DNA from 3 places in the Cupriavidus sp. PB-02 genome. Region 1 is predicted to be linked to each of the others. Evidence: predicted binding sites of a transcription regulator. Region 1 holds the regulator's gene; each other region holds the start of a gene.
What was found. Region 1 encodes sigma-54, which starts transcription at its own class of promoters, with help from an activator protein. Its sites were predicted from a motif close to TGGCANGNAANCTGCTTT; they were not measured.

Region 1 (3,410 bases):
TGCGCCTGCCCGGTCTGGTGCCGGCCCGCTCTGGGGATCAGTGGATCAGGGGTGCCATGCAATCAGCAACTGGTGCACGGCATCGGGCGTGGGCAGGGTTGCCAGCCCTTCGCGCATGTCCCGGTCCGACAGCAGTTGCGCGATTTCAGAAAGGATTTCCAGGTGCTGCTGCGTGGCCTGCTCGGGCACCAGCAGGAAGATCAGCAGCGACACCGGCTTGCCGTCCGGCGACTCGAACGGGATCGGCTCGGCCAGCCGCATGAAGGCGGCCAGCGGCTGCTTCAGGCCCTTGATGCGGCCATGCGGGATCGCCACGCCGGCGCCCAGGCCGGTGGAGCCCAGCGATTCGCGCGCGAACAGGTTGTCCGTCACAGTAGCGCGCGCCACGCCATGGTTGTTCTCGAAGAGGAGCCCGGCCTGCTCGAACACACGCTTCTTGCTGGTGACGCTTACATCGAGGTTGATGTTGCCGGGTGGCAGCAATTTGGCCAAACGATTCATGGGCGATGCGCAGGATTTCAGTTAGCGGGGCGGATCAGCCGTTCCGGCCGGGCAGTGGGCTGCTGCGGGCGGCTGCAAAGTCACTCGACGCCGGGCCGTCAGCCGCCCGCGGGCGTCCGGCCATTATAGAGCAGCGGCTTCCTCCCCATTGTGCAGCGCAGCGCCGGATTCGGGTGCAAAACGACACAAGGTCACGCACCGGGTTGGATGCAAAAAATGCCCGCCTGCCATGTATGGCGCAGCATACACCTTGCCGCCGTCGTTGCGAACACCCTCGCCCAATCGGGTGGTACTAGTTTGCACCGCCGCCACAGCCAGGGCGCTTTATGCTCATTTTCTGGCGCCAGGGCGCAAAAAAGCCGCGTTTGAGCGCGGCTTGCCTGTCTAGTCTCGGATTCGACGGCTCGCTGGGAGCCGCCGGGCACGGTCATTGCTGCATTTGCGCTGCGGCCATCTGATATTTGACCGCCTCGCGGTCGTGGCTTTGCACGCGGTCCTTGTAGCGGATCACCTGACGGTCGAGCTTGTCGACGAGCGCGTCGATTGCCGCATACAGGTCTTCGTGATGCGCTTCAACAAAGATGTCCTTGCCCCTGAGATGTAGATTGATTTCCGCGTACTGGCGCCGGTCCTTTTCTTTGTGATTATCGACAGAGAGCAGCACGCTAACGCCAATGACTTGATCGAAATGCCTGACGATTCGCTCCAGCTTCGTTTCCACGTACTCACGCAATGCCGGCGTGATGTCAAGGTGGTGTCCACTGATCTTGAAGTTCATAGCGCTTCTCCTTCTGAAAGAGCCTCACCAGGCAGGCGGTGGGCTCGGCTACAAAGACTTGCGGAGATTGACTGCGGGGATTTTCAGGGCTTCGCGATACTTGGCAACGGTGCGGCGTGCGACAACGAAGCCTTGTTCGCCCAGCAGTTCGGCAATGCGACTGTCGGAAAGGGGATTCCTCGGGTCTTCGGCTCCTATCAGTTGCTTGATCAAGGCGCGGATGGCCGTTGATGAAGCCGCGCCACCGGTTTCGGTGGACACGTGGCTGCCGAAGAAGTACTTCAGTTCGAAAGTACCCATCGGCGTTGCCATGTATTTATTGGTCGTCACCCGGGAGATGGTTGACTCGTGTAAACCCAGTGTATCGGCAATCTCCCTCAAAACCAAGGGGCGCATGGCGATTTCGCCGTGGGTGAAAAAGTTCTTTTGACGCTCGACAATGGCCTGTGAGACACGCAGGATGGTGTCGAACCGTTGCTGGATGTTCTTGATCAGCCACCGCGCTTCCTGCAGCTTCTGCTGCAGGCCGGCCGTGCCCGACTCGCCCTTGGCGCCGCGCAGGATCTGCGCGTACATATCGTTGATGCGCAGCCGCGGCATCACATCCGGGTTGAGTTGCGCGGTCCAGCCGCCGCCGCTCTTGCGCACGAATACATCGGGCACCACGAAATCGGCTTCCGGGCGGCTGTAGGCATGGCCGGGATAGGGCGCGAGCGAGCGGATCAGTTCATGCGCCGCCTTCAGCGCCGCTTCGTCCACCTGCAGCGCCTTCTTCAGCCGCGTGTAGTCGCGCACTGCCAGCAGTTCCAGGTGGTTGGTGACGATGACCAGCGCCAGGTCGCGCTGCGGGTGCTTCAGGCGCCGCAATTGCAGCGCGAGGCACTCGGCGGCATTGCGCGCGCCCACGCCGGGCGGATCGAAGCTCTGCAGCAGCGTCAGGATCGCGTGGACTTCCTCGATCTCGAATTCGAGTTCTTCCGGCAGCTCGGTGCAGATTTCCTCGAGCGACGCGCTCAGGTAGCCGTCGTCGTCCAGCGATTCGATCAGGAAGATCGCCAGGCCCTTGTCGCGCGTCGAGATCTTCAGCGGCGCGAGCTGCTCCATCAGGTATTCGCGCAGCGTCGGCTCGGCGTCGCGCAGCTGCATCGGCGTCTTTTCGTCATCGTCGCCTTGCGGCCGGCGGGCGAAGTCGTCAAGGCTCCAGTCGCTGCCATAGTCGTCGCCGCTGCTGCTGTCGCCGTAGCTGTCATTGTCGCCCGCGGCGTCGGTGCGCGCGTCACCGTTTCCTTGCGGCTCGGCCGGCGCGGGTGCGGGCGCGCTCTGCAGGTTGACCGAGCCGTCGGCGGCCACGCGCAGCGGGCTTTCGATCCAGTCGTTCTCACGCTCGAGCAGGGGGTTTTCCGTCAGCGCCTGTTCGACTTCCTGCTGCAGTTCCAGCGTTGAAAGCTGCAGCAGCCGGATCGACTGCTGCAGTTGCGGGGTGAGTGCCAGGTGCTGGGAGAGGCGGAGCTGTAGCGACGGTTTCATGCGACCTATTTTATGCGCATCTTTCCGTTGTTGGAACGGAAATTGCTATCGCTGATGCGCTCTGATCGCCGCACGCTGTGGGGTATCCCACGCGCTGCCTGAACAAAACCTGCCGTGTGTGGTAGCGCTCGAGACAACGCTTCTGACCACTTTCAGCAGGCCGGTACATCACATGCGGAAGTTCTCGCCCAGGTAGACGCGCCGCACCGATTCGTTGGCGATGATCTCTTCGGGCTCGCCCGCGGCCAGCACCGTGCCTTCGCTGATGATGTAGGCGTGGTCGCAGATGCCGAGCGTTTCGCGCACGTTGTGATCGGTAATCAGCACGCCGATATTGCGCGCCTTCAGGAAGCTGACGATGCGCTGGATCTCGCCCACCGCGATCGGATCCACGCCGGCGAAGGGCTCGTCCAGCAGGATGAAGCGCGGCGACGAGGCCAGTGCGCGCGCGATCTCCACGCGGCGGCGCTCGCCACCCGACAGCGACAGCGCCGGGTTGTTGCGCAGGTGCGCGATCTGCAGGTCGTCGAGCAGCGAATCGAGGCGGCGGTCGATCTCGGCCTTGCCCAGCGGCTTGCCGTTTTCCACCTGCAGCTCCAGCACG
Region 2 (3,410 bases), 190 kb from region 1:
GTCGATTCTGATCAACAAAGACACCAAGGTCATCACCCAGGGCATCACCGGCAAGACCGGCCAGTTCCACACCCGTGGCTGCCGCGACTATGCCAACGGCAAGAACTGCTTCGTCGCAGGCGTGAACCCGAAGAAGGCCGGCGAAGACTTCGAAGGCATTCCCATCTACGCCAGCGTCAAGGACGCCAAGGCCCAGACCGGCGCCACCGTGTCGGTCATCTACGTGCCGCCCGCAGGCGCCGCCGCCGCGATCTGGGAAGCCGTTGACGCCGACCTGGACCTGGTGGTCTGCATTACCGAAGGCATCCCCGTGCGCGACATGATGGAAGTCAAGGACCGCATGCGCCGCGAGAAGAAGAAGACCCTGCTGCTGGGACCGAACTGCCCGGGCCTGATCACGCCGGACGAAATCAAGATCGGCATCATGCCGGGTCACATCCACCGCAAGGGCCGCATCGGCGTGGTGTCGCGCTCGGGCACGCTGACGTACGAAGCCGTGGGCCAGCTGACCGCGCTGGGCCTGGGCCAGTCGTCGGCTGTCGGCATCGGTGGCGACCCCATCAACGGCCTGAAGCACATCGACGTGATGAAGATGTTCAACGACGATCCGGAAACGGACGCCGTGGTCATGATCGGTGAGATCGGCGGTCCGGACGAAGCCAACGCGGCCAACTGGATCAAGGACAACATGAAGAAGCCGGTGGTCGGCTTCATCGCTGGCGTGACCGCGCCTCCGGGCAAGCGCATGGGCCACGCCGGCGCGCTGATCTCGGGCGGTGCCGATACCGCCCAGGCCAAGCTGGAAATCATGGAAGCCTGCGGTATCAAGGTGACCAAGAACCCGTCGGAGATGGGCCGCCTGCTGAAGGCGATGCTGTAAGTCGTACCTCGCCATTCCAGCGAGCGCTGGAATGACGAACCAGGCAAAGCCCCTGCCCGCGCGGGGGCTTTGTCTTTCTGGCGGACGTTTCAGCGTGGCTTCCGGCACGAAACATTACAGAATTGAAATCTAATCGAAAGGTTCGTGCGGTAAACAGTCATGTCCGTGTTTTGAGACATCCGAAACCCCGTCAGATGACGGGTGTGCCACCTATAAAATTCGAGGAGCCCTGCCGTGGAACTGCTGTCTTCCACCACATTCTGGATTGCGTTGGGATCGATCATCCTGACCAACATCGTCCTGTCCGGCGACAACGCGGTGGTGATCGCGCTCGCCTCGCGCAACCTGCCGCCCGCCCAGCAGAAGAAAGCCATCTTCTGGGGCAGCGCCGCCGCCATCATCATGCGCGTGGTGCTGACCGTGGCCGCGGTCAAGCTGCTGAGCCTGCCCTACCTGAAGATCGTGGGCGCAGTGCTGCTGGTCTACATCGGCGTGCAACTGCTGACCGGCGATGACGACGAGGAAGGCCACGACGGCAAGGACGATATCTGGGCCGCCATCCGCACCATCCTGATCGCCGACCTGGTGATGTCGCTGGACAACGTGGTCGCCGTGGCCGCCGCCGCGCAGAAGGGCCCCGAGGGCAGCCAGCTGATGCTGCTGATCATCGGCCTGGGCCTGTCGATTCCGCTGATCGTGTTCGGCAGCACGCTGCTGCTGAAGGTGATGGAACGTTTTCCGGTCATCATCGTGCTGGGCGCCGCGCTCCTGGGCTACCTGGCGGGTGAGATGCTGGTCAGCGATCCGGTTGACGCGGCCTGGTTCGAGGTCCACGTGCCGCATGCCCACCTGGTATTTGGCGCTGCGGGCGCGATTCTGGTGGTGATCATGGGCAAGCTGCTGAGCCGCCGGTCGGCACAGGCGGCCTGACGAGCTCCTCACCGAGGCGAGAAGGGCGGCCTGCTGGCCGCCCTTTTTGTTTGCGGTTGGCGAGGCCCCTGTCGGTGGGGTGGACAACTAACTCATGTGAGTGATCGCACATTTTGTCGCTTTGCCGGGTGCTAAGCGGTGCTGGTGACAAATTTTGGCGCTTGCGGCTGGCAACCCCCTGTTAGGTGACGAATTTTGTCTCTTTTTACGTCTTACGGACGGGGGATGCGGCTGGCACACTTACTGCTCAATGGTTCCCGCGTCACGCAACCGAAGACGTGCAACGCTTAACCAAAATCTCTTCGAGGGGTCAAATCATGCAACGGGTACAACAACTGAAGAAGCTGGGCCGTCGAGTCCAGAAGGGCTTTACGCTGATCGAACTGATGATCGTGGTGGCGATCATTGGTATTTTGGCGGCGATCGCGATTCCTGCCTATCAGGACTACGTGATTCGTGCTCGCGTCACAGAAGGTTTGTCGCTAGCCGATGCGGCGAAAACGTCCGTCACCGAAAACGCAGCCAACGGCGTTGCACTTGCCAATGGCTGGGTCGCCCCTAGCCCAACCCAGAACGTTACCGGTATTGCAGTGGCTGCGAATGGTCAGATCACTATCACTTACGCTGCTCGTGCAGGCGGTGGCACCCTCGTTCTTGTACCGTCCTCTGGCGCCGCAGCATTGGTTGCTGGTACTCCGCCGGCTGGTGGTTCGGTGGATTGGGAGTGCTTCTCGGCAGCCAAGGCAGCTTCAACTCTGCCGACTCCGGGCCCGGCTGGCGTCGCAACCCTCCCGGGCAACGTAGCCCCGGTAAGCTGCCGCACCTAATCGTCCTTAGATCAAGAGAAAAAGCGCCTGCGGGCGCTTTTTCTTTACCTCTACCCCAAGCTATCATGCGCCTTTTCCCCTAAACAGGCGCATCAATGCAGCCGTCCAGGACCCGCCTCCCGTCGGCCGCCCTCATTGCAGCAATCCTTGTCCCGCTGCTGGTTTCACGGCACACACTGCCGCTCGCAACGTTCTATGGTGAATGGGCTGCCGCGCTGTGTGCCATCGCCGCCGTCGCCGTTCAAGCGCTCCGCAGGCCCGCCGCATCGACTTCGGAGCCTTCCGCGTCCCTACCGTGGGTCTCGCTGCTATTCCTCTGGCTGGTCATCGTCAGCCAGATACTCAGCGCCCTCGGCCACGCTGACATCACCGGCAGTCGCACGATCACGATCCTCACGCTGATCCTCGGGGCCGCAGTGACATGCGCCGCATGGTGGTACCGCCGCACGCCGGCAGGCAGCACACAGGACGTTGGCGACGCGTTCGCCATTGCCTTCCTCATTGCCGGCCTGCTTGGCACCATCACCCAATGGGTGCAGCTCTTCCACCTGGAGCCGCGGGCATTCGGCCTCGTCTCCACCTACTTCTACGACGACAACCGCCGCCTGTGGGGCAACCTTAACCAGCCCAACCACCAGGCAACGGTGCACGGGCTCGCGCTGGCCGCCTCGGTATGGCTGGCCTCGCGCGGAAAGCTGCGCTTTCCGATGTGGTTGGCCGCGGTAGCGTTGCTGGAGAGCGGCATCGTGCTGTCGGGCTCGCGCACCGGCGTG
Region 3 (3,410 bases), on a different replicon from region 1:
GTTCAACCGCGATGCCGCGTGGGATATCTGGGCGGTGTACTTCTTTGGCGCCTACGCCATGGGCACGCTCGCCTGGTGGGCGTCGAACCCGGGCCGCTCGGCGATGGCGCTGCTGGTGCTCGGCGCCGTGGTGCTGGCGGCGCTGATCGTCGACTTCCGCCTGCGCATCGCCGTGGCGCTGGCGACGGCGCTGCTGCTGGCGATCTCACGCCGCGGCGGCTGGATGGAACGCTGGCCGCGCGCGCACGTGGTCGGTTTCTTCGGGCGGATCTCCTATTCGCTGTTCCTGGTCCATTTCCCGGTGTGCCTGCTGGTCAATGCCACGGTGTCGAACCTCGCGCCGGGGCAGCCGGTGCTGAATGCGCTCGGCATGGCAGCTGCGTGGATACTCAGCAACGTGGCGGGAGCGCTGTTCCATCGCTACGTGGAAAGTGCCAGCCCGCTGGCGGCGCTGCGCGCGCTGCTGGCCGACAACCGCGGCTCGGCCAGCCGTCCCACCGTGTAACGCTTGCAAGTGCTGCGCATCACTCCTCGTGCGCAGCTTGCAGCGACAGACTGTGCCCCACTGTGCCCGCGATGTGGCGCCGCGCCTGCAGGCCGTGCGCCGCTTCTTGCTGGTGCGTGCGCACCGCGGATGTCATGCGCCAGGCACGTGGCGTGTGCATGCCGCTGCCCCGGACTTGCGTACGCCGTCATACACATGGCGGCAAAACTCGCGTAAACGGGCATTGGGCGATGGCATGAAGGTTGCCTAGTATGGAATCGTAAACCTGACCATTTGGTCAGGATTCCATCGGGAACCGAGGGAGCCATGTCCGACCATATCGTCCTCACCTCGCACGCGCGCCGCGACAAGCCGGCCGAGCCGATCCACTGGGGCGCCCCGACTGCGGCCGAGCGCGGACCGGTGATCGCCAGCCTGGCGAACCCCGCGCAGCGCAATGTGATCGGCACCCATGCCGGCGCCTATGCCATCTATCGGGCGCTGGCGGTGGCCGCGGGCTCGCTGCAGCGCGACCACCGTACCGACCTGACCGATACCGCGCCGGCCGAGGCCATCGGGCCGCACCCGCAATGGGGCGATCCGGGCAAGATTGTCTCGCTCGACCCGTGGGGGCATCTGGTGTCCACCGTGTTTGCCGACCGCATCGCCGCCGGCGTCGATATCCGCCCGACCATCGCCGTCACGCGCGCGCATATCAATATGCCGGAGCTGGGCGCTGCCATCGCCGCGGGCAGGCTCACGCCTGATGGCAACATCCTCTACGCCAACGGCGACGTGCGCGTGACCAAGGCGGCGGTCGACCCGGTGTGGTACCTGCCCGGACTCGCGGCCCGCTTCGGCATCAAGGAGAGCGTGCTGCGGCGCAGCCTGTTCGAGCAGACCGGCGGCATGTTCCCGGAACTGGTGACCCGTCCCGACCTGAAAGTGTTCCTGCCGCCCATCGGCGGCATGACGCTGTACTTTTTCGGTGACGTCAGCCAGCTCGGCAAGCCCGAGACCCGGGTGGCGTGCCGCGTGCACGATGAATGCAACGGATCCGATGTGTTCGGGTCAGACATTTGTACCTGCAGGCCGTATCTGGCGCATGGCATCGAGGTGTGCATCGAGATGGCGCAGCAGGGCGGCGTCGGGCTGGTGGTCTACAACCGCAAGGAGGGCCGCGCGCTGGGCGAGGTGACCAAGTTCCTGGTCTACAACGCCCGCAAGCGGCAGGCGGGCGGTGACCGCGCCGAGACTTACTTTGCCCGCACCGAATGCGTGGCAGGCGTGCAGGACATGCGTTTCCAGGAACTGATGCCGGATGTGTTCCATTGGCTGGGCATCCGCCGCATCGACCGCTGGGCGTCGATGAGTAACATGAAGCACGGCGCGCTGGTGGCGCAGGGCATCGAGGTAGTCGAGCAGGTGGCGATCCCCGAAGCCCTGATCCCCGCCGACGCGCGCGTGGAGATCGATGCCAAGGTGGCCGCCGGCTACTTTACGCGCTACACGCCGCCGGATGCCGACGAACTGGCCCTGGCAAAGGGCAGGGGGTTGAACGAATGACAATGTATCCCGAAGAGGATCGTGGCGGCATGGACCGTCGGGGAGCAGGCGAGGAAATGCGGCCGGGCGCCGGCTGGCTGAGCCCGGTGCCGGAAGGGCATCCCGCCTCGGCGCTGCTGTGCGCCGAGGCGGTGCGCACGCATTGCGCGGCAGTCACGGAGCACGTGGCCAGCGGCGCGTCGGCGTTGTTTACCTGGCATCCCGACCGCGTGCATGCGATTGCCGATTACGTCGCCAGCACCATCCGGCAGCGCTACCCGGACCTGCAGGTGCCTTATCACAGCCGCTGGCGCCACTTTGAAAGCGGTGGCATCGAGCAGCGCGCGGACCGCTGGCAGGTGCTGTGCGAGCGCGCCGGCCTGAGCGGGCCGGATCATCGCGAAGAGCGCGCCCGCATCGGCATCGACCTGGTGATTCCGAGCGTACTGCTGGATGCCGGTGCCGGCCCTGACTGGCGCTATCGCGACCCGTCGAGCGACCTGGTGCTGACCCGCTCCGAAGGCCTCGGCGTGGCCAGCTTCGTGCTGTTCGCGCGCGGCGGCTTCTCGGCCGCGCCCGGCGACCCGCTGCGCGCGGATGCCGAACGGCTGCAGCGCATCGACGCCGACAGCATCGCGCACGCCTTCCAGGTCGCGCAGCACAACCCGCTGGTGGGGCTGGAAGGGCGCGCCGGGCTGCTGCGCCAGCTGGGCGAGGTGATGGAGGCGACGCCGGCGCTGTTCGGCCGGCCGGCGCGACTGGGTAACCTGTTCGACTACCTGAAGGCGCACGCGGTCAACGAGCGGCTCGACGCCAGCTTCCTGCTGCGCACGCTGCTGGTGGGCCTGGGGCCGGTGTGGCCGGGCCGCATTTGCATCGAAGGCGTGTCGCTGGGCGACTGCTGGCGCCATCCGGCCGCGCCGGGCGGGCTGGTGCCGTTCCACAAGCTGACGCAGTGGCTGACCTACTCGCTGCTGGAGCCGCTGGAAGACGCGGGCCTGACCGTGACCGGGCTGGACGCACTGACCGGCTTGCCCGAATACCGCAACGGCGGCCTGCTGTACGACTTCGAGCTGATGGTGCCGCGCGACCCGAACTTCGCTGCCGAGCCGCATGCGGTGGACGAGCCGGTGATCGTCGAATGGCGCGCGCTGACCGTGACCGGGCTCGACCTGGTGGCCGATGGCGTGCGCGAGGCGCTGGGCCTGGCGGAAGCGGACTTCCCGCTGGCGCGCGTGCTGGAAGGCGGCACCTGGGCAGCCGGCCGGCGCATCGCGGCCAAGCGGCGCCCGGGCGGGCCGCCGCCGTTCAGCATCATCAGCGACGGTACGGTGTTCTGACGCACGGGCGCCCGGGGGGGCGCCCGCGGCAGGACCGGCGC

Region 2: a site for sigma-54 is predicted at 2,043-2,060, ahead of AC10V3_RS02675 (pilin). Genes of this name have one in related genera too.
Region 3: a site for sigma-54 is predicted at 737-754, ahead of AC10V3_RS29770 (GTP cyclohydrolase II). Genes of this name have one in related genera too.

The regions. Positions count from the first base shown of each region.
Region 1 is NZ_CM177694.1:355,152-358,561, forward strand. It holds gene ptsN (PTS IIA-like nitrogen regulatory protein PtsN) at 46-501, opposite strand; gene hpf (ribosome hibernation-promoting factor, HPF/YfiA family) at 929-1,279, opposite strand; gene AC10V3_RS01780 (RNA polymerase factor sigma-54) at 1,328-2,806, opposite strand; gene lptB (LPS export ABC transporter ATP-binding protein) at 2,975-3,410, opposite strand, start outside.
Region 2 is NZ_CM177694.1:544,312-547,721, forward strand. It holds gene sucD (succinate--CoA ligase subunit alpha) at 1-880, shown strand, start outside; gene AC10V3_RS02670 (TerC family protein) at 1,115-1,810, shown strand; gene AC10V3_RS02675 (pilin) at 2,128-2,637, shown strand; gene AC10V3_RS02680 (Wzy polymerase domain-containing protein) at 2,733-3,410, shown strand, end outside.
Region 3 is NZ_CM177695.1:1,966,977-1,970,386, reverse strand. It holds gene AC10V3_RS29775 (acyltransferase family protein) at 1-505, shown strand, start outside; gene AC10V3_RS29770 (GTP cyclohydrolase II) at 812-2,050, shown strand; gene AC10V3_RS29765 (URC4/urg3 family protein) at 2,047-3,369, shown strand.